2 linked regions of the Skermanella rosea genome follow. The protein of the gene in region 1 interacts with the protein of each later gene in a pairwise test. Links are inferred from orthologs where the notes say so. Each region holds a gene or a part of one and is shown in the gene's direction. Other genes may lie near its edges. The genes, in order: recO and recR.

Region 1 (10,691 bases):
TCAGCTCCTCGGCCATCTTCTGCCGCATGATGAATTTCTGGATCTTGCCGGTCACGGTCATGGGGAAGCCGTCCACGAAGCGGATGTAGCGCGGCACCTTGTAGTGGGCGATGCTGCCCCGGCAGAACTCCAGCACCTCCTCCTCGGTCAGCGTCTCGCCGTCCTGGACATGGATCCAGGCGCAGAGCTGCTCGCCGAACCGCTCGTCGGGGACGCCGAAGACCTGGACGTCCTTGATCCGCGGATGAGTGTAGAGGAATTCCTCGACCTCGCGCGGGTAGATGTTCTCGCCGCCGCGGATCACCATGTCCTTGATCCGGCCGACGATGTTGCAATAGCCCTCCGCGTCGATGGTGGCGAGGTCGCCGGTATGCATCCAGCGGCCGGCGTCGATCGCCTCGCGGGTGCGCTCCTCGTCGCCCCAATAGCCCTGCATCACGGAATAGCCGCGGGTCAGCAGTTCGCCGGGCGTGCCGACCGGGACGATCCGGCCCTCGGCATCGACGATCTTGACCTCCAGGTGCGGCTGGATGCGGCCGACGGTCGAGACGCGCCGCTCCAGCGGGTCGTCCACCGAGCTCTGGAAGCTGACCGGGCTGGTCTCCGTCATGCCGTAGGCGATGGTGATCTCGCCCATGTTCATCTCGCCGGCGACCCGCTTCATCACCTCGGTCGGGCAGGGCGAGCCCGCCATGATGCCGGTGCGCAGCGTGGTCAGGTCGAATTCCCCGAACCGGGGGTGGTTGAGGATGGAGATGAACATGGTCGGCACGCCGTGCAGGCCGGTGCAGCGCTCCTCCTGGACCGTGGCGAGGACGGCCTCGGCGTCGAACCCCTCCCCCGGGATCACCATGCAGGCGCGGTGGGTGACGCAGGCGAGGTTGCCCAGCACCATGCCGAAGCAGTGGTAGAACGGCACGGGGATGCACAGCCGGTCCCGCTCGGTCAGGCGCATCGCCTCGCCGATGAAGAAGCCGTTGTTCAGGATATTGTGGTGGGTCAGCGTGGCGCCCTTGGGATTGCCCGTGGTGCCGCTGGTGAACTGGATGTTGATAGCCTCGTCGAACTGGAGCGCGTCGCGCAGCCGGTCCAGTTCCGCGAAATGCTCGTCGCGGGCGCCCGCTGCGATATCGGCGAAGTTGAACATGCCGGCGCTGATCTCGGCCCCCAGCCGGATCACCGTCCGCAGGGCCGGCAGCTTGTGCGACTCCAGGTGCCCGGGCGCGCAGCGGTCGAGTTCGGGGGCGACCTGCCGCAGCATCCCGAGATAGTCGCTGCTCTTGAAGGAATCGGCCAGGATCAGCGCCTTGCAGCCGACCTTGTTCAGCGCGTATTCCAGCTCGTGGGTGCGGTAGGCCGGGTTGATGTTGACCAGCACCAGCCCGGCCTTGGCCGTGGCGAACTGGGTCAGCACCCATTCCGAATTGTTCTGCGACCAGATCCCGATGCGGTCACCCGGCTTCAGCCCCAGCGCGATCAGCCCGGCGGCCAGTCGGTCGGTCTCCGCCTTGAACTGGGCGTAGGTCAGCCGGACGCCCTGATGCCGGACCACCAGGGCGTCGGCCTCCGGCGACAGCGCCGCCATGCGGTCCAGGTGGACGCCGATGGTATCGCCGATCAGCGGCGTAGGCGACGCGCCGTGGACGTAGCTGCGGGTCAGCAGGGGTGTCTGGGTGGGTTCGGCCATCGTTTCCTCCGCGCGGCACCGTCGGCCACGGTGCCTTCTTCGTCTTGGTCCTTCTCCGGCGCACTTCGGCGCGCGGGCAGATGACTACAACGATCCGGGCGGAGGGTAAAATGGCGCAAACGAAGGCGCCGGGATTCGAACAACGTTTGATTTGGCGGCGAAAGTCAAACGTCGAGATGAAAGGACACGGTCCTCACACCATATAAATCAGATGACGTGGATGACCGCCTGGCTCGCGGCACCGACCGTCACGGCAAGGAATACCATGCGGGCTACGAAGCGTTCTGCGGGCGACCAACGCGCCCAGTCCTTGGAAAAGCTGTTCCACATGACAGCACCATCTTGGAGGTTTCACGAGCTTGGCTGATGACCTCCACCCTGAACGACCGTGGTTATTATCCGGTTAACATTATGGTTAACGGCAGCTGGCGGATTTTGTTCCGTGACGATATCACAGATGTCCGGCATTTGGTTGTTTTCCCCGACTGAGAATCATGATCGTTGAGGCATTCCGATGAGAACTTTGCTAGAACATCCCCATGGAATGGACTGACGAGGCGATCGTGCTGTCCGCCCGGCCGCACGGCGAGGCGGCGGTGGTGGCCACCCTGCTGACCCGCACCCATGGCCGGCATTCCGGCCTGGTGCAGGGCGGCCGTTCGTCCAGGCAGCGCGGCAACCTGCAGCCCGGCAACCGGGTCAGCGCCCGCTGGCGGGCCCGGCTGGCCGACCATCTCGGGACCTTCACGATCGAGCCGATCCACAACAACGCCGCCGGCATGCTGGACGACCCGCTGCGCCTGGCGGCGCTGGTGTCGGCCTGCACCGTGACGGAGGTCGTCCTGCCCGACCGGGAGCCGCACGAGCCGGTGTTCCACGGGCTGGCGGCCCTGCTGGAGGCGTTCGAGAGCCCGCTGTGGGCGCCGGCCTATGTCCGGTGGGAACTGGGGCTTCTCCAGGAACTGGGCTTCGGCCTCGACCTGGCGTCCTGCGCCGCCACCGGAAGCAACGACGCGCTGGCCTATGTCAGCCCGCGCACCGGCCGGGCGGTGTCCCTCTCGGCCGGCGAGCCCTACCGCGACAGGCTGCTTCCCCTGCCGGGCTTCCTGGCCGGGCAGCCCGGCTGGAGTGAGGCGGAAGTGCTTGCCGGCCTCGAGCTGACGGGGCATTTCCTGGAACGCGACGCGCTCGCTCATGCCTCCTCCCAGGCGGTCGCGGCCTTGCCCGCGGCCCGGACCCGCTTCATAGAACGCTATCGCAAAATGGCTACCCTTCCTGGTAGTAGATAAGACATGACCGACCCTGCACTCGACATCCACGACAAGCCGCTCTCCGAGGCGCTCGGCGAGCGGTACCTCTCCTACGCGCTGTCCACCATCATGGCGCGCTCGCTGCCTGACGTGCGCGACGGGCTGAAGCCGGTCCACCGTCGGCTGCTCTACGCCATGAGCCAGCTGAAGCTGGACCCGGACACCCCGCCCAAGAAATGCGCTCGCGTCGTCGGCGACGTGATCGGTAAGTTCCACCCGCACGGCGACACCGCGGTCTATGACGCGCTGGTCCGGCTGGCGCAGGACTTCGCGGTCCGCTATCCGCTGATCGACGGGCAGGGCAATTTCGGCAACATCGACGGCGACAACGCCGCCGCCATGCGGTACACCGAGGCCCGCCTGACCGACGTGGCCCGCGCCCTGCTCGAAGGGATCGACGAGGATACCGTCGATTTCCGCGGCACCTACGACGGCGAGGGCGAGGAGCCGATCGTGCTGCCCGCCGCCTTCCCGAACCTGCTGGCCAACGGCTCGCAAGGCATCGCGGTCGGCATGGCGACCTCGATCCCGCCGCACAACGCAGAAGAGCTGTGCGACGCCCTGAGCCATCTGATCAAGAAGCCCGACGCCACGGTCGAGGACCTGATCCGGTTCGTCCCCGGTCCCGATTTCCCGACCGGCGGCATCCTGGTCGAGTCGCAGGCCGCCATCGCCGAGGCCTACCGCACCGGGCGCGGCAGCTTCCGGGTGCGCGCCAGGTGGGAGGTCGAAAAGCTGGGGCAGGGCACCTGGCAGATCGTCGTCACCGAGATCCCCTACCAGGTCCAGAAGAGCCGGCTGATCGAGAAGATCGCCGAACTGCTGGCGGCGCGGAAGCTGTTCCTGCTCGACGACGTGCGCGACGAATCGGCGGAGGACATCCGCCTCGTCCTGGTGCCGAAGAACCGCAACGTCGATCCCGACGTGCTGATGGAATCGCTGTTCAAGACCACCGACCTGGAAACCCGGTTCGGCCTGAACATGAACGTGCTGGACAAGGACAACGTCCCGCGCGTCATGAACCTGCGCGAGGTCCTGCAAGCCTTCCTGGCGCACCGGATCGAGGTGCTGGAGCGGCGCTCGCGCCACCGGCTGGGCAAGATCGACCACCGGCTGGAAGTGCTGGGCGGCTACCTGATCGCCTACCTGAACCTGGACGAGGTGATCCGGATCATCCGCGAGGAGGACGAGCCCAAGCGCTCGCTGATGAAGACCTTCTCGCTGACGGAGGTGCAGGCGGAGGCGATCCTGAACATGCGGCTGCGCTCGCTGCGCAAGTTGGAGGAGTTCGAGATCCGCAAGGAGCACGACAGCCTGTCGGCCGAGCGCGCCGACCTGCTGGACCTGCTGGAGAACGAGCCCCGGCGCTGGAAGGCGATCGCCAAGCAGATCGCGGAGACGCGCAAGCGGTTCGGCAAGGCGACCAAGCTGGGCGCCCGCCGGACGGTGGTGGCCGACGCCCCCTCCGCCGTGATCATCCCGCTGGAGGCGATGGTCGAGCGCGAGCCGGTCACCGTCTTCTGCTCCGAGAAGGGCTGGATCCGCACGGTGAAGGGCCATCAGGCCGATACGTCCGACATCAAGTACAAGGACGGCGACCGGGAGCGCTTCGTGCTCCGGGTGGAGACCACGGACAAGCTGATCGTGCTCGGCACCAACGGCCGGTTCTATACGCTGGGGGTGGACAAGCTGCCGCGCGGCCGGGGTTTCGGCGAGCCGCTGAGGCTGATGATCGACCTCGCCAACGACGCCGACCTGGTCACCCTGTTCAAGCACCGGCCGGGACGCCGGCTGCTGGTCGCGGCCTCCAACGGCCGGGGCTTCCAGGTGGAGGAGGACGAGGTGATCGCCCAGACCCGCGGCGGCAAGCAGGTCATGACGCTCGGCGACGGCGTCGAGGCCAGATTCTGCATCCCGGCGGAGGGCGACACGGTCGCGGCGATCGGCAACAACCGCAAGCTACTGGTCTTCCCGCTGGAGGAGGTGCCGGTGATGGCGCGGGGCCGCGGCGTCATGATCCAGAAATACACCGACGGCAGCCTCGCCGACTTGACGACCTTCAAATTCTCGGATGGGCTGTCGTGGAAGAGCGGGGAACGCACCCGGCTGGAGGCCGACATGACCCCCTGGAAGGGCAACCGGGGCACCTCCGGGCGACTGCCGCCCAACGGGTTCCCAAAGAACAACCGCTTCGCCTGATCCCGATAAAGCTGTCCCGCCGAGGAACACTCCGACCGTCGTTTCGTTCTTCGTCGCACGAAGGCCCGGCATCATGGATGCCGGGGCACGAGACGACTGTCGGAGAGTGGGATGCGCAGAAGCCTGATGATGACGACCGCCGCGCTGGCCACCTGGTCCTGGGTCCCGGCAGCGGGTGCGCAACAGCCCGCCCCCGTGACGGCGCCGCCAGGGCCGGAGATCAACGTCCAGCAGCCCCCGGCCTCGGTGGACGTCCAGCAGCCGCCGCCGGAGGTGACGGTGGAACAGCAGCCGCCGGAGATCATAATCGAGCAGCAGGCGCCGCAGATCATCGTCCGGCAGGCGCCGCCCCGGATCATCGTGCGCCAGCCGCCGCCCGAGATCACGGTCCGCCAATTCCAGCCTCAGGTGATCGTCCGGCAGCGCGAGCCCGAGGTGATCATCGAGCAATCGGATCCCGAGATCCAGGTCGAGCAGCCGGAGCCCCGGGTGACGGTGCAGCAGGCGCAGCCCCGGATCGACGTGCAGCAGGCCCAGCCGCAGGTGGTCATCGAGCAGCCGGAGCCTCGGATCGACGTCCAGCCGGTCGTGCCGGTCCCGGCTCCCGCGCCGGCCGTTCCGCCCGCGCCGGCACCCGAGCCGGCACCCGAAGCGGCGCCGGCCGACGGTCCCGTGGCGGGCGTGGCACCGGAGCGGATGATCGGCCGCCCCGTGGTCAATGCCCAGGGCGAGCCGGTCGGCCAGATCCGGGATCTCCTGCTCGGGCCGGCCGGAACCGTGGAGACCGCGATCATCGATGTGGGTGGCTATCTCGGCGCGCCCAAGGAGGTCGCGGTGCCGTGGGGGCAGATGAACGCCGAACCGCAGGACGGGCCGGTCACCCTGCCGATGGACCGGCAGCAACTCGAAGCCGCGCCCGACCACGACTATGCCGAAGGCGCCAACGCCGTCGTCGGCCCCGCCCGCTGACCCGCGCCGCCAACAGGAGCAAACCCCATGAAGAGACACCTTCTCCTGGCGCCGGCCCTGGCGCTCTGCCTGGCCGCACCGGCCCTCGCCCAGGACCAGGCGGCACCGCCGCCGCAGCCGGCGGATCAGCAGGCGCCGGCCGGAGCCGTCGTCCAGGGCCAGGGCACGGTAGAGGTCCGGCCGGCCGACCCGCAGATCCGGATCGAATCGGCACCCGCCGAGGTGCAGGTCGAGACGACGGGCGAGCCGCAGATCCGCGTCGTCGAGGTCCCGACCATCGCCGGCCGCATGCCGGAGGACGTGGTCGGCTGGAACGTCCGCAATGCCGCGGGCGAGGATATCGGCGAGGTGCGCGACTTCGTGACCGAGCCCGACAGCCCGTCGATAACCAGCCTGGTCATGTCCCGATCGAGAATTCTCGGGCTGGGCGAGCAGCTGGTCACGCTGCCGTGGGACCGGGTCCGGGTCGATCCCCAGGGCAACGCGCTGATCGCGACCCTGAACGAGGAGGAACTGGATAACGCGCCGGAGTTCGAGTACGGCGCCGAAGCCAGGACGATCATCGGTCCGGAGCAGAACGACCAGTGACGGTCGGCAATCCAGGAAAAGCGTAGAAGTACGGGTAGGAGCCATCAGAGATGTACAGGACATCCGTTTCCCTCGCGGCCCTCGCGATGCTCGCCACGACCGCGGGAGCCGCGCAGGCGGAGATCCAGGTCGGCGTCGTGACCGCCGTGACGGGTTCCATGGCATCGTTCGGCGAGCAGATGCGCAGCGGCGTCGAAGCCGCCGCGAAGGAGATCAACGCCAAGGGCGGGATCAACGGCGAGGAGATCAGCGTCAAGGTCTATGACGACGCCTGCGACCCCAAGCAGGGCGTTTCCGCCGCCAACCAGATCGTCAACGACGGAATCCAGTTCGTCATCGGCCACATGTGCACCGGACCGTCGGTGCCGGCCTCCGACGTCTATTCGGAGGAGGGGATCATCATGATCTCGCCGACCGCGACCGCGCCGGTGCTGACCGAGCGCGGCCTGGACAACGTCTTCCGGGTGGCGGGGCGCGACGACCAGCAGGGGCAGGTGGCCGCCGACCATATCGCGGCGCAGGTCCAGAACCCCAAGGTCGCGATCATCCACGACAAGCAGGCCTACGGCAGCGGGCTGGCCGACGCCACGGCCAAGCGGCTCGCCGAGAAAGGCATCCAGCCGGTCATGACCGGCTCGGTCAATCCGGGAGAGAGCGATTTCTCCGCCCTGGTCACCAAGATGAAGTCGGAAGGCGTGAACACGGTCTATTTCGGCGGCTACCACGCGGAAGCGGGCCAGATCGTCCGCCAGATGAGCAACGCCGGCATGGACGCCGTGCTGGTCGCGGGCGACGGCCTGTCCAACCCGGACTTCTGGGCCATCACCGGGGAGAGCGGGGCCGGCACCCTGTTCACCTTCAGCCCGGACCCGACCGCCAACCCGACCGCCGCCCCCGTGATCGAGCAGCTCCGCGCGGACAACATCGACCCGGCCTTCTTCACGCTGTACAGCTACGCGGCCTTGCAGGTGCTGGCCCAGGGCATCGAGGCGGCCGGCGAACCCGAGCCGGACGCGGTCGCCGACGCGCTCCGCGAAGGGACCTTCGACACGGTGATCGGGACGCTGGATTTCGACGACAAGGGCGACCTGACCAAGCCCGCCTACGTCATGTACTCCTGGCAGGACGGGAAGTACCGGCAGGTGTCGGCGCGATAGCCCTGCCCACCGGGGAGGGTGCGCGTCCCGCGCACTTGGGCGGCGGGACGTCGCCCCTCCGCTGGAAGGGCTTCCACGGGATGGACGGCCGCCAGCGCTGTTGTCATGGGAATCCTATCCAAGACAGAAAGGCATCCCATGCGCAGCCTGCGGAATTCCACGGTCGTCATCACCGGTGCTTCGAGCGGCATCGGCCGGGCGACCGCCGTCGCCTTCGCCCGGCAGGGCGCCAACCTGGCCCTTGCCGCCCGGCGCGACGAGGCGCTGGACGAGGTTGCCGCCGAGTGCCGGAGCTACGGCGCCGACGTGATCGCCATTCCGTCCGACGTGACCGAACTGGACGACATGCGCCTGCTGGCGGAGGAGGCGGTCGAGCGGTTCGGCGAGATCGACGTCTGGATCAACAATGCCGGCATCGGCTTGGTCGGGCCGTTCGCCGACGTGCCCATGGCCTCCCATCGCCAGGTGATCGAGACCAACCTGTTCGGCAGCATGAACGGCACCCATGCCGTGCTGCCCTATTTCCTGGGGCAGAGCCACGGCACGCTGATCACCAATATCTCGTTCGGCGCGTGGATCGCGCCGCCCTTCGCCGCCGCCTATGCCGCGAGCAAGTTCGGATTGGAAGGCTTCACCCAGAGCCTGCGGCTCGAGCTGGAGGAGTGGCCCGACATCCATGTCTGCAACGTGTTTCCCGCGGTGATCGACACGCCGGGATACCAGCACGGCGGCAATTACATGGGCAAGGAGCTGAAGCCCGGATCGCCGCTGGTCTCGCCCGAGCGGGTGGCCGACGCGATGGTCGGGCTGGCGCTGCGCCCCCGGCGCGGCGTCAGCGTCGGCGCGCTGGCTCCGCTGACCAAGCTGGCCCATACCCTGGCGCCGGCCCTGACGGAGGAAGTGATGGCGCGCGGCCTGCGGCGCTATTTCCGGCGGGCGGCGCCGTCGCCTTATACCCACGGCTCGCTGTTCAGGCCGGTGCCCCAGGGGACCGGCGCCTCCGGCGGCTACCGGCAGCAGGCAAGCGGGTCACAGCCCCTGATGCTCGCGGGGTTGGCCGCGGCCGGGGTGATCGCCGCCGGGGTGTTCGCCGCGCGCCGCTGAAGCGGGTCTCACCAGAGCAGGCCGTAGACCTCGGCCATCCGGTCCATGCGGCGGCGGAAACTGAACTCGGCCTCGATCCGCCGCCGGGCCGCCCGGGCGAGCCGGTGCCGCGCCTCCGGATCCCCGGCCAGGCGACGCAGGCCGCCGGCCAGGGCTTCGGCCGATCCGGCTTCGACCGTCAGCATGTCGGCACCGTCTCGGGCGAAGCTGTCGATGCCGCCGCACCGGGTCGCCAGCACCGGGACTTCCATCGCCATCGCCTCCAGCACCACGTTGGGCAGGCCCTCGCGGAGGCTGGACAGGCAGAACAGGTCGAAGCACTCGAACAGCCCGACCGTGTCGGCCCGGAAGCCCAGCAGGCGGATCCGGTCGCCGTGGCCCGTCGCGGCGGCCTGGCCCTCCAGCGCCGCCTTCTCCTCGCCCTCGCCGGCGATCCACAGTTCCAGGTCCAGGCCCTCGTCGATCAGGGCCGCGACCGCCCGGATCAGCAGGTCGAACCCCTTCTCGGCGGACAGCCGCCCCACGGCGCCGACCAGCAGGCGCCCAGGTGGCAGACGGCCGCGCTCCGGCGCCAGGGCGGCGGGGCCGGACCGGCGGAAATCCTCCGTGTCGATGGCGTTCTCGATCAGGTGAAGCCGGTCCTCCCGGACGCCGCCGGCGCGGCAGCGCTCGTACAGGTCGGACGACACCACGATCACCTGGTCGTGGCGCGGCAGCGTCCAGCGGTCGATCGCGTAATAGAGCGGCGTCTTGGAGGTATGCTTGACCCAGCCGTGGACCGTCGTCACCAACTTGAAGCCGAGCAGCGGTTTCAGCAGCACGCCGAACAGGTTCGTCTTGTAGTCGTGGCCGTGCCAGACCTTGACGTCGTTCTCCCGGCAGACCGCCGCCAGGCGGCGCAGGCTCGCCGGACTGAAGGCGGAGGCGTCGTCCACCTCGATCAGCGGGCAGTCCTTGGCGGACGCCCGCCTGCGCAGCACCTCGAAACCCGGATCGCCGGGCGGGCGCAGGTAGCAGGCCAGTTCGCGGTAGCCGGTGCCGCGCATGTAGCGGGGCGAATTGAGGATGGTCTTTTCCGGCCCGCCGCCGGTCCCGGTCACGATCCGGGTATGCAGCACCGTGACGTCATCGGCGGGGGCGGCATCGAGGGGGGCGGTGACGCTCATGACGATGCCGTGATCCAGCGTTCGAACTGTGCCGCCTTGGCGTCCCAGCCTTCCCCGGCGAGGCGGGTGCGGGCCCGCGCCTGGGCCTCCGGCAGGGAGCGGCGCGCCCGATGGAGGCACAGGGATGCGAAGCGGGTCGGGTCGGCGGTCAGGTCCAGGGCGTCCGCCCAGGCCCGGTTGGCGGGGAGGGGGGTCGCCACCACCGGCAGGCCGGTCGCCAGATACTCCTTCAGCTTCAAGGGCTGCATGGCCCGGGTGACGGGCAGGTCGGCATAGGGCATCACCAGCACGTCGGCATCCTCCGCAAGGTCCGGCAGGCGGTCATAGGGGACGGGGCCGAGCCATGTGACGGCGGGGCTCCGGGCCAGCCGCTCGTCCACGTCGTCGTGCCGGCCGGCCATCCTCAGGTCGCAGGTCTCGGCCAAGGTCAGGCAGATGTCGGCATCCAGCCTGCGGTCGGCGTGGCCCCAGTAGAGCGCGATGGGGCGCCGCCCCGGTCCGCAGAGGGGGC
Region 2 (10,663 bases), 3.1 Mb from region 1 along the record:
GGGATCGACCGCCTTGACCCGGTAGGGGCCGCTGGTCAGAGGCGGCTCCAGGGTCGTCTTCGAAATGTCGCGGCCCTCCGCCGTCCACCAGTGCTCGGGTACCGGCGCCAGGATGCCGGCGGCGCGGATCAGCGGCTTCATCTCGCCGCTTCCCTTGAAGCTCACCTTCAGGCGGTGCTCGTCCAGCGCCTCGACCGCCGCGATATCCTCCAGGAAGCTCTTGAGGAAGGGCCGGCCATGCTGCTCGATGGCCTTCCAGCCGAAAACGAAGTCGGCGGCCGTCACCGGATGGCCGTCATGGAACCGGGCTTCCGGGCGCAGGTTGAACACCACCCAGCTCTTGTCCGCCGGGTATTCCGCGCTCTCGGCGAGCAGGCCGTAGACCACGTCCAACTCGTCGCCGGACCCGGTGAACAGGGTCTCCGAGACGATGTCGAGGCTGCGCGGCACCTGCCCGCGCAGGATGATCGGATTCAGGCTGTCGAAGCTTCCCGGCTCCGCCATGACGACGGCGCCGCCCTTCGGGGCCGCGGGATCGACATAGTCGAAACGGGCGAAGCCGGCATCGTACTTCGGCGTGCTGAACTCAGCCAGCGCATGCGTCCGGGTGACGGAGTCCCCGGCATGGCCGGCGGAAGCCAGGACGAGCAGCAGCATGGGAACGGCGAAGAGGTGTCTCATCGTGACTCCCCCGTATGGCTTTCCGGAGCGGCCGATCTGCGCCCGCACCCTGGCCGGACCCGTTCCGCGACTGCCGGCACGGTGCCCGCAAGATCAGCCAGAGGAAGTTTACAAGGCCGCGTTTTCTTCTGTAAGTCGTCATGCCCGGACTTGATCCGGGCATCTCCGGCCACGGAGCCCCGATGGAATCCGCGATAAGATGGCCGGATCAAGTCCGGCCATGACGGGAAGGGAGTATTTCTGCCTACGGCCAATACTTTTCCTGATGGGGCAATCACCGTGTCGGACAGTCGTGGATCAAGTCCGGTCATGACGATATGGAGCATGATCGCCACCGCAAAACCCTCTTGAACTCACCCGGCGATCCCGGACCGGACACCGGCTCATTCGTCCTCGTCTTCGTCGTCGTCCTCTTCGCCGTAGCGGTCGTCCATCATCTCCAGGATCGCCTCGTAATCGGGCGTTTCGTCCACGAACTTCTGGAACCGCTTCATGTTGGCGCCCTTCTCCAGCCAGGACTGCGCCGCTTCGGTATGTTCGGGGTGGCACGACAGCAGGTAGAAGGCGGCCTGCTCGGGACGCTCGATCTTGGTCTCGCCCAGCCGCTCCAGGACGGCGCCGACATAGAAGGGCAGCACGTCGGCGAATTCCTCGACCACGACGGCATCGTCATCCCCGTCGTCGGCCGGAACCACGTCGTCGCCGTGCCAGCCGTTCACCTTTCCGTCGGCCGCGGCCTGCTCCTCCACGTATTCGTCGTCCTCGTCATCGAACTCGTCGCCGTCGAACTCATCGTCGTCATCGAGATCGTCTTCGTCCAGGGCGGCCGTATCCAGCCCGTCGGCCCCGTCGTCGTACTCGTCGTCCGCATCCTCGTCACCCTCGAACGCCAGTTCCAGGGCGTCGATGATCTCGAGGAATTGGGTGCTGCGCTGTTCCCAGGAGGGGGCGGCCTGAAGTTCGGCGATCATCCGGTCGAGCATCTCGCGGATGTCCGTGTCGGCGTTCTCGTAAGCTGACTGGGCTGGTTTCGGGATCAGCATGGCAGACATTCCCTGGTCTCAAGCGCAAGGGTGAGGGAGCGGCGCAGCCGGTCCGTGGCCGCGCGGACTCGACTCTTATCAGATGGCGATAGGGGATGGGCAGGGGAAAGCGAAAAGATTGCCGGGATATCAACCGAACGGCATAACGCCCAGCCGCCGCAGCGCTTCCGTATGGCCGGCAATATCACCGGCGGCCAGCACGCGGCCGTCTGAACCCGGGCCGAGCGGCGCTCCCGTCCAGTCCGTCATGATCCCGCCGGCCCCCTGGACCACGGGGACGAGGGCCGCGAAGTCGTACAGCTTCAGCCCGGCCTCGACCACCAGGTCGACGAATCCGGCGGCCAGCAGCCCGTAGGCGTAGCAGTCGCCGCCGTACATGGTCAGCTTGACCTCGTCCGCGACGCGGCGGAAGGCGGTAAAGTCGTGCTGCCCGAACAGGTCGGGCGACGTGGTGTTCAGGGTGGCCCGGCCCAGCGTCGGGCAGGCCCGCACCCGGGCGGCCTTGCCGTTCAGCGTGGTCGGGCGCCCCTCGACGCCGATCCAGCGGTCGCCCACGATCGGCTGGTCGATCACGCCCAGCACGGGGACGCCCCGGTGGAGCAGCGCCACCAGGGTGCCGAAGGTCGGGCGGCCGGTGATGAAGGATTTCGTGCCGTCGATCGGGTCGATCACCCACAGCCACTCGGCATCGGGGTTGGTCGTCCCGTGCTCCTCCCCGATGATCCCGTCGTCCGGCCGCTCCGCGGCCAGGATCGATCGGATCGCCGCCTCGGCCTCGCGGTCGGCAATGGTGACCGGCGAACTGTCCGGCTTGTCGTCGACCGCGAACGGGGTTCGGAAATACCTGCGGATCACGGTGCCGGCGGCATCGGCGAGGCGGCACGCGAGATCCACCGTTCCGCCCGACGGGGTGACCGGTTGATCGGTGTTGTATGAAGCCGTCATGTCTCTGGTCATCCGGTCGGACGGGAGTGAAGCGTCAGATGGTCACTGCGGCAGCGGCGCCGGCTCGTCGGCCTGGGTGCGCAGCCAGGCGATCAGGTTCGCCCGGTCCTCGGGCTTCTTGATGCCCGCGAAGTTCATCTTGGTGCCGGGGGCATACTGCTTGGGATTCAGCAGGAAATGGTTCAGCGCCTCGTAGTCCCAGTTGCCGGGCATGTCCTTGATCGCGGAGCTGTAGGCGAAGCCTTCCATATGGCCGTGCGGTCCGCCGACGACTCCCCACAGGTTGGGGCCGACCTTGGCGGCGCCGCCCTTCTCGAAAGAGTGGCAGGAGGCACAGGCCCGCGCGGCGCGCTCGCCGGCAGCCGGGTCGGCGGAGGCCAGCAGCGGGGCGATCGGCTCCGGCTCGGCCGGGCCTTCCTCGGCGGGGGCCGACGTGGTGACCGCACTGGTGTCCACGACGTAGGCGTTCTGTTCCAGATGCTCAGGCTCGACCAGTACATCCGCGATGAAGCCGGACATCATCGCGATCAGGCCGCCCAACAGGACGGCGCCGGACAATTTGTTGAATTCCATGCTCGACATGCCGCGAGTCCCCAATTCCCTTGTAATCACCGCAAGATAGCGGCCGGGCCGGCTGCTGTCACGCGCAGCGGCTTGTTGTTTCCTTGTCCGCAACATAGGGTCCCGGGGCGCGGGGGTCAGCCGCTTTGAGGCTTGACCCTCGGGACGAAATGTCGCACGCACAGCTATAACCCAAATGTCGCAGATGGCCACCATGCCAACCAATCCTGCTCAGAACAATCCCGCCCAAAGTGATGGCGGCGTGAAAAATCCCGGATCCCGGAACGAGGCGCCGGGCAACCCGGTCGTCATCGTGCCCGCGCGACTCGCCTCCACGCGTCTGCCCGGCAAGCCGCTGGCCGACATCCACGGCGAGCCGATGATCGTCCATGTCTGGCGCCGCGCCGCCGAGGCCGCCATCGGCCCGGTCCTGGTCGCCTGCGCCGAGGCCGAGATCGCCGATGCGGTCACGAAGGCCGGCGGCCAGGCCGTGCTGACCCGGCCGGACCATCCCTCCGGCTCCGACCGGATCTTCGAGGCGCTCCAGTCCTTCGACCCGGAAGGCAGGTTCGACGCGGTGGTCAACGTCCAGGGCGACCTGCCGACGATATCGCCCGAGACGATCCGCGCCGCCTACGCGCTGCTGGACGAGCCCGGGGTCGACATCGGCACGCTGGCGGTGGAGATCGAGGACGCGACGGAGCGCGGCAATCCCAACGTGGTCAAGGCGGTGGTCGAGCGGGCGCCGGGCGCCCGGCGCGGCCGGGCGCTCTATTTCACCCGCGCCACCGCCCCCACCGGGGAGGCGCCGCTGCTGCACCATATCGGCCTCTACGCCTACCGGCGCTCGGCCCTGGCCCGGTTCGTGTCGCTGCCACCGTCGCACCTGGAACAGCAGGAGCGGCTGGAGCAGTTGCGCGCCTTGGCCGCAGGCATGCGGATCGACGTGGCCGTCGTTGACGCGGTTCCGCTCGGCGTCGATACTCCGGCCGACCTCGCCCGGGCCCGGGTGCTCCTCAAGCGCTGATCCCGGTCCCCTCCCCCGTTCTCGTTTTTTCTCCGGTCCCATGTCCAGATCCAGCCTGATCGCCTTCCAGGGTTCGCCCGGCGCCTACTCCGACCTGTCCTGCCGCAACGTCTTTCCCGACCGGAAGACGCTGCCCTGCGCCACCTTCGAGGACGTCTTCGCCGCGGTGCATGGGGGAGAGGCGGAGCTGGGCATGATCCCGGTCGAGAACTCGGTCGCCGGCCGGGTCGCCGACAACCACCACCTTCTGCCCCAGGGCGGGCTGCACATCATCGGCGAGCACTACCAGCGGGTGAACCACCACCTGCTGGCGCCGCCGGGTGCCACGCTCGACACCATCAAGGTGGTGCGCAGCCACATCCAGGCGCTGTCCCAGTGCCGCAAGGTGACCCGCGCGCTGGGCCTGCGCGAGATCACCCATGCCGACACCGCCGGCGCCGCGGCCGAGATCGCCCAGCGCGGCGACGTCACGGAGTGCGCCATCGCGTCGGAACTGGCCGGCGAGATCTACGGGCTGAAGTCCCTGAAGCAGGGGATCGAGGACGCCGAGCACAACACCACGCGCTTCCTGATCATGGCGCGGGAGCCGGTCCATCCGGCGCCCCATTCCGGCCCGGTGGTGACGACCTTCGTGTTCCGGGTCCGCAGCGTGCCGGCGGCGCTCTACAAGGCGATGGGCGGTTTCGCGACCAACGGCGTCAACATGACCAAGCTGGAAAGCTACATGGTCGAGGGCCGCTTCACCGCCGCCCAGTTCTACGTGGACGTCGAGGGCCATCCGGAGGAGCGCCCCCTGCGCCTGGCGCTGGAGGAGCTGGAGTTCTTCGCCCGGGAGGTGAAGATCCTGGGCGTCTATCCGGCCCATCCCTTCCGCCGCGAGCAGAGCCAGGCCCACGGCGACGATTGAGGGACCCCGGCAGCCTCAGCCGTGCAGCCAGCCCTCGATCAGCCGGCGCGAGATCGAGTCGGGCCGCGGCAGGCGGTGGGTTCCGCCCTCGCCCCAGGTGGTCAGGATCTCGTCGCGGGTGAACCAGCCGGCGTCCTCCAGCTCGTCCTGGTCGATGCTGATGTCCCGGCTCACCGCCTCGGCATGGAAGCCCAGCATCAGCGACGAGGGGAACGGCCAGGGCTGGGACGAGTGGTAGGTCACCTCGCCCACCCGGATGCCGGTCTCCTCCAGCACCTCGCGGGCGACCGCCTCCTCCAGGCTCTCGCCCGGCTCGACGAACCCGGCCAGCGTCGAATACATCCCCGGCGGAAAGCGCGACTGGCGGCCCAGCAGGCAGCGGTCGCCGTCATGGACCAGCATGATCACCGCGGGATCGGTCCGCGGGAAGTGCGGCGTGGCGCAGTCGGGATTGGTGCAGCGGCGGACATGGCCGGCATCGGCGCTGACCGTGGGATGGCCGCAGACTCCGCAGAAACGGTGCCGGGCGTGCCACCAGGTCAGGCCGCGGGCATAGGCCAGGATGTTGCCTTCCTCCGGCGCCATCAGCGGGCCGAAGCTTCGCAGGTCGGCGAAGCTGCCCCGGCCGGCAAGATTGGGATGGGCGGCCGGGTCCTCGATGTGGGACAGGTCGGCGGCGAAATAGGCCGTACCGTCGAGCAGTCCCAGCAGCATGGTCTCCGCCCCTTCGGGCAGGTCGGCCAGGGAAAGCAGCCCCGCCCGCGGCAGGTCGGCCCCCTCGGCCACGAAATTCTGGGCGCGCCAGATCGGCACGATCCTGGTCTCGGCCGCCGCGAACAGGGCGTCGATCCAGTCCTGGTCCTTGCGCTGCGCCGATACCCTGTCGAGCACGCCGCCGGCGTAGAAATTTGGCTTGTTTGGCATGGGCCTAGGCTTGTTTGGCATGGGCCTATAGGTGGCACACCGGACCCGTTTCGGGAAGGGAGTTCATCCCGGATCGGTGCCCTGCGCGCGCGGCGGCGCGTTTCCCCTTGCTCCGCGCGCCGCCGCGCGCCATATAGGCGTCGGGAGGTTGGCGGCGGACGAGTCCCTCGCCAACCCGGTCAGGTCCGGAAGGAAGCAGCCGTAACGAGTTTCGGCTCGGGTCGTTCGTCCAGCCTCCCACCCCATTTATTTCCCCCGCATCATCCGACACTCCGCGCCGGTTCGTCTTTCCGCTTCGACAAGCCGCCGTCGGGGATTAGACTGGCCGCAACGCCGTTGCCCGACGCCAGAGTATCGTGTTGACCGACCAGATCCTCCCTCCCCTGACCTCCGCGCCGGCCGACGGCGCGTCCGAAGCCGGCGGCAAGGCCTATCGGGTCCTGGCGCGCAAATACCGTCCGCGCGACTTCTCCGAACTGGTGGGCCAGGAGGCGCTGGTCCGCACGCTGACCAACGCCATCCGCTCGGGCCGCCTGGCCCATGCCTTCATGCTGACCGGCGTGCGCGGGGTGGGCAAGACCACGACCGCCCGGATCATCGCCCGCGCGCTGAACTGCACCGGCCCCGACGGGACCGGCGGGCCGACCATCACGCCCTGCGGCGTCTGCGACAACTGCCGCAGCATCACCGCCGACCGGCACGTGGACGTGATGGAGATGGACGCCGCCAGCCGGACCGGCGTGGACGACATCCGCGAGATCATCGACGGCGTTCGCTACGGCCCGGTGTCGGCGCGCTACAAGGTCTACATCATCGACGAAGTCCACATGCTCACCAAGAACGCCTTCAACGCCCTGTTGAAGACGCTGGAGGAGCCGCCAGAGCATGTGAAGTTCATCTTCGCCACGACCGAGATCCGCAAGGTCCCGGTCACCGTGCTGTCGCGCTGCCAGCGCTTCGACCTGCGCCGGATCGACAGCCAGACGCTGGTGAAGCATTTCAACCGCGTCGCCGAGGCGGAAGGCGTGACGGTCGAGCCGGACGCCATGGCGCTGATCGCCCGGGCCGCCGACGGCTCGGCGCGCGACGGGCTGAGCCTGCTCGACCAGGCCATAGCGCTCGGCGGCGAGCGGCTGACCGCGGTCCAGGTCCGCGACATGCTGGGCTTGGCCGACCGCGCCCGCGTGGTCGACCTGTTCGAGTCGGCGATGACCGGGCAGCCGCGCGAGGCCCTGGACATCCTGTCCGACCTGCACCGCAGCGGCGCCGACCCGGTCGTGGTGCTCCAGGACCTGCTGGATTTCACCCATTTCCTGACCCGCTTCAAGGTGGTGCCGGAGACCGCGACGGACCCCGGCACGCCGGAGACGGAGCGGGTCCGGGGCGGCGAGCTGTCGGGCAAGCTGGGCATGCCCGCGCTGACCCGGGCCTGGCAGATCCTGCTGAAGGGCCTGGGCGAGGTGCAGAGCGCGCCGGTGCCCTTCGACGCGGCCGAGATGGTGCTCGTGCGCTTGGCCTATTCCGCCGACCTGCCCAACCCGGCCGACCTCATCCGCCAGCTCCAGGGCGGCGCCGCGTCGGGCGGGCCGGCGGGCGGCAACGGGGGTGCAGGGGCCAGTGGCGGGGGTGGCGGCGCCCGGGCGAACGGCCCGGCCCTGGCGGTTGCCCATTCCGCCCCGCCCCGGGTCCAGGCCGGCTCCGCCCAGCCGGCCGTCGAAACCGCCGCGACGGCCCACGCCGCCCCCGAGCAGGCCCCTTCGGAACAGGCCGGAGAGGCGGAGCCGCTGCCGGAGCCGAAGACCTTCCGCGAGGTGGTAGCCCTGTTCGGCGAGATGCGCGAGGGCTCGCTGTACGGCCAGCTCTACAGCAGCGTCCACTGCGTCCGGTGCGAGCCGGGCCGGCTGGAAATCCGCCCGAAGGACCGCGCCATGGCGGAGCTTTCCGGCCGGGTCGGCAAGCTGCTGACGGAATGGACCGGCCGGCGCTGGATGGTCACGATCTCCGGCGCGCCCGGCGAGCCGACGCTGAGCGAGCAGGACCGCAATGCCAAGACCCAGGCGCGGGAGGAGGCGGCCCGGCATCCGGTGGTGCGCGCGGTGCTCGACATCTTCCCCGGTGCCGAGATATCCGAAGTGCGCGATCTGGCGGAACCTGAACCCACCTCCGACGAGGCGCTTGCGGAAGACGCCCTTGAGACCGATTTCTACGAGGAAGCCCCGTCCGACCTGGACGACATAGGAGAATTTTAAGCCATGAAGAATCTCGGCCAAATGATGAAGCAGGCCCAGGAAATGCAGACCCGCATGCAGCAGATGCAGGAAGCGCTGGCCGAGGTCGAAGTCACCGGCCAGTCCGGCGCCGGGATGGTCAACGTCACGCTCAACGGCAAGGGCGAGATGAAGAAGCTGAAGCTGGACAAGTCCGTGGTCGATCCCGACGACATCGAGGTGATCGAGGACCTGATCGTCGCCGCCTTCAACGACGCCAAGCTGAAGGTCGAGCAGCACGTCGCCGAGGAGACCCAGAAGCTGATGGGCGGCATGAAGCTTCCCCCGGGCATGAAGCTGCCGTTCTGAGCGGAAGGGCGGCCTCCCCGGTCGCGCCGGCCTTCCTCTTCATCGTGGCCGGACCACTGGCAACGACCTCCTTTTCGTCATGACCGGGCTTGACCCGGTCATCTCCGGGCGTTCAGACGAGCCCGTTCCCGCCGGGAGATAGCCGGGTCAAGCCCGGCTATGACGGGAGAGCGCAATCCTCCTGCAAAGCCAGGGAGCGAATTTGAGCAGTTCCGAGATCGACCGCCTGATCCAGCTCCTGGCCAAGCTGCCCGGGCTGGGGCCGCGATCCGCGCGGCGGGCGGCGCTGCACCTGATCAAGCGGCGCGAAAGCCTGCTGGGCCCGCTGGCCGATGCCATGCACGAGGCGGCCGACGCCATCAAGACATGCTCGGTGTGCGGCAACCTCGACACCCGCGACCCCTGCTCCGTCTGCGCCGATCCAAGGCGGGACGGCGCCCTGATCTGCGTGGTGGAGGAGGTCGGCGACCTGTGGGCGCTGGAGCGCACCGGCTCCTTCAAGGGCCTCTACCATGTGCTGGGCGGCACCCTGTCGGCGCTGGAAGGCATCGGCCCCGACGACCTCAACGTCACCAGCCTGATCAACCGCGCCCGCCGGCCGGAGGTGACCGAAGTGATCCTGGCGATGAACGCCACGGTCGAAGGCCAGACGACCGCCCACTACATAACCGACCGGCTGGCCGATTGCGACGTGACGGTATCGCGGCTGGCCCACGGCGTGCCTGTGGGCGGCGAGCTTGACTACCTGGACGACGGAACGCTGACCGCGGCACTCCGGTCCCGGCGCCCGTTCTGACGGCCTCCGGCCGGACCGTTCTTCCCCTGTTCTCTTTCCCCGCCCGATCCGGTAGCATCCGGTTACCTGGTGGAAGGAGAACTGATGCCGTTCGCGCTCGACGTGCTGTCGCTGATCCTGGGCTTCGTCTTCGGAGCCGGCATCGTCCTGCTGTTGCGCAGCGGCGGCATCGGCCAGGCGGAGGCCGGCCGGCTTGCGGCGGAGGCGGATTTCGCGCTGCGCCAGAACGACGACCTGCGGGCCGATCTGGCGGAGCGGGACCGGGCGCTCTCGGCGCTCCGCGGTGAACTCGGGCGCGCCCAGACCGGCCACGCCCAGCTCCAGACCCGGCTGGAGCAGGAACGGCTGGCCTCGGCCGAGAAGATAGCCCTGCTGGAGCGGGCCGAAGCGAAGCTGTCCGACGCCTTCAAGGCCTTGTCGGCGGAGGCGCTACGCAGCAACAACCAGAGCTTCCTCGACCTCGCCCGCACCACCCTGGAGCGCTTCCAGGAGAGTGCCCGCGGCGACCTGGAGCAGCGGCAGGCGGCGATCTCCGACCTGGTAGCGCCGGTGCGCCAGTCGCTGGAGAAGATGGACGGCCAGATCCAGACGCTGGAGAAGGAGCGGATCGGCGCCTATGAAGGACTGAAGCAGCAGGTTCTCTCGCTGCTGGACAGCCAGCGCGAACTGCGCGGTGAGACCGCCAACCTCGTCCGGGCGCTGCGCTCCCCCGTCGCGCGCGGCCGCTGGGGCGAGATCCAGCTGAAGCGGGTGGTCGAGATGGCCGGCATGGTCGACCATTGCGACTTCTTCGAGCAGCAGACGGTGACCGGCGACCAGGGCAACAAGCTGCGCCCCGACATGGTCGTCAAGCTGCCGGGCAACAAGACCATCGTGGTGGACGCCAAGGCCCCGGTCGAAGCCTATCTCGACGCGACCGGCTCGTCCGAGGACGCCGGCCGGCGCGACGCCCTGGTCCGCCATGCCCGCCACGTGCGGGAGCACATGAAGCAGCTGGGCGGCAAGGCCTACTGGGACCAGTTCGCCGCCTCGCCGGAGTTCGTCGTGCTGTTCCTTCCCGGCGAGAACTTCTTCAGCGCCGCCCTGGAGCATGACCCCGGCCTGATCGAGGCAGGCATCGACAACGGCGTGATCCTGGCGACGCCGACCACGCTGATAGCGTTGCTGCGCGCCGTCGCCTACGGCTGGCGGCAGGAGCACCTG

Evidence for each region.
Region 2: the proteins of recO (region 1) and recR interact in binary tests that used the Escherichia coli proteins (3 or more experiments, as listed by UniProt). The link is inferred for Skermanella rosea from one-to-one orthologs.

What each region holds. Positions count from the first base shown.
Region 1 is NZ_CP086111.1:1,992,664-2,003,354, forward strand. The notes cover bases 1,155-4,101. They hold recO (DNA repair protein RecO), read left to right. Parts: upstream 1,155-2,226; coding sequence 2,227-2,976; downstream 2,977-4,101. Other genes in these bases: JL101_RS09160 (AMP-binding protein), read right to left, coding at 1,155-1,687; JL101_RS09165 (hypothetical protein), read left to right, coding at 1,904-2,176; parC (DNA topoisomerase IV subunit A), read left to right, coding at 2,980-4,101. In the rest of the region: more of JL101_RS09160, read right to left, coding at 1-1,154; more of parC, read left to right, coding at 4,102-5,196; JL101_RS09180 (PRC-barrel domain-containing protein), read left to right, coding at 5,308-6,165; JL101_RS09185 (PRC-barrel domain-containing protein), read left to right, coding at 6,193-6,753; JL101_RS09190 (branched-chain amino acid ABC transporter substrate-binding protein), read left to right, coding at 6,804-7,910; JL101_RS09195 (SDR family oxidoreductase), read left to right, coding at 8,049-9,014; JL101_RS09200 (glycosyltransferase), read right to left, coding at 9,023-10,180; JL101_RS09205 (glycosyltransferase), read right to left, coding at 10,177-10,691. UniProt on the Escherichia coli protein: Involved in DNA repair and RecF pathway recombination.
Region 2 is NZ_CP086111.1:5,073,104-5,083,766, forward strand. The notes cover bases 7,745-10,663. They hold recR (recombination mediator RecR), read left to right. Parts: upstream 7,745-8,866; coding sequence 8,867-9,460; downstream 9,461-10,663. Other genes in these bases: JL101_RS23705 (DNA polymerase III subunit gamma/tau), read left to right, coding at 7,745-8,337; JL101_RS23710 (YbaB/EbfC family nucleoid-associated protein), read left to right, coding at 8,341-8,664; rmuC (DNA recombination protein RmuC), read left to right, coding at 9,545-10,663. Also shown: JL101_RS23665 (extracellular solute-binding protein), read right to left, coding at 1-681; JL101_RS23670 (hypothetical protein), read right to left, coding at 1,065-1,724; hisN (histidinol-phosphatase), read right to left, coding at 1,854-2,669; JL101_RS23680 (c-type cytochrome), read right to left, coding at 2,712-3,251; JL101_RS23685 (3-deoxy-manno-octulosonate cytidylyltransferase), read left to right, coding at 3,493-4,257; JL101_RS23690 (prephenate dehydratase), read left to right, coding at 4,298-5,164; nudC (NAD(+) diphosphatase), read right to left, coding at 5,180-6,088; more of JL101_RS23705, read left to right, coding at 6,448-7,744. UniProt on the Escherichia coli protein: May play a role in DNA repair. It seems to be involved in an RecBC-independent recombinational process of DNA repair. It may act with RecF and RecO.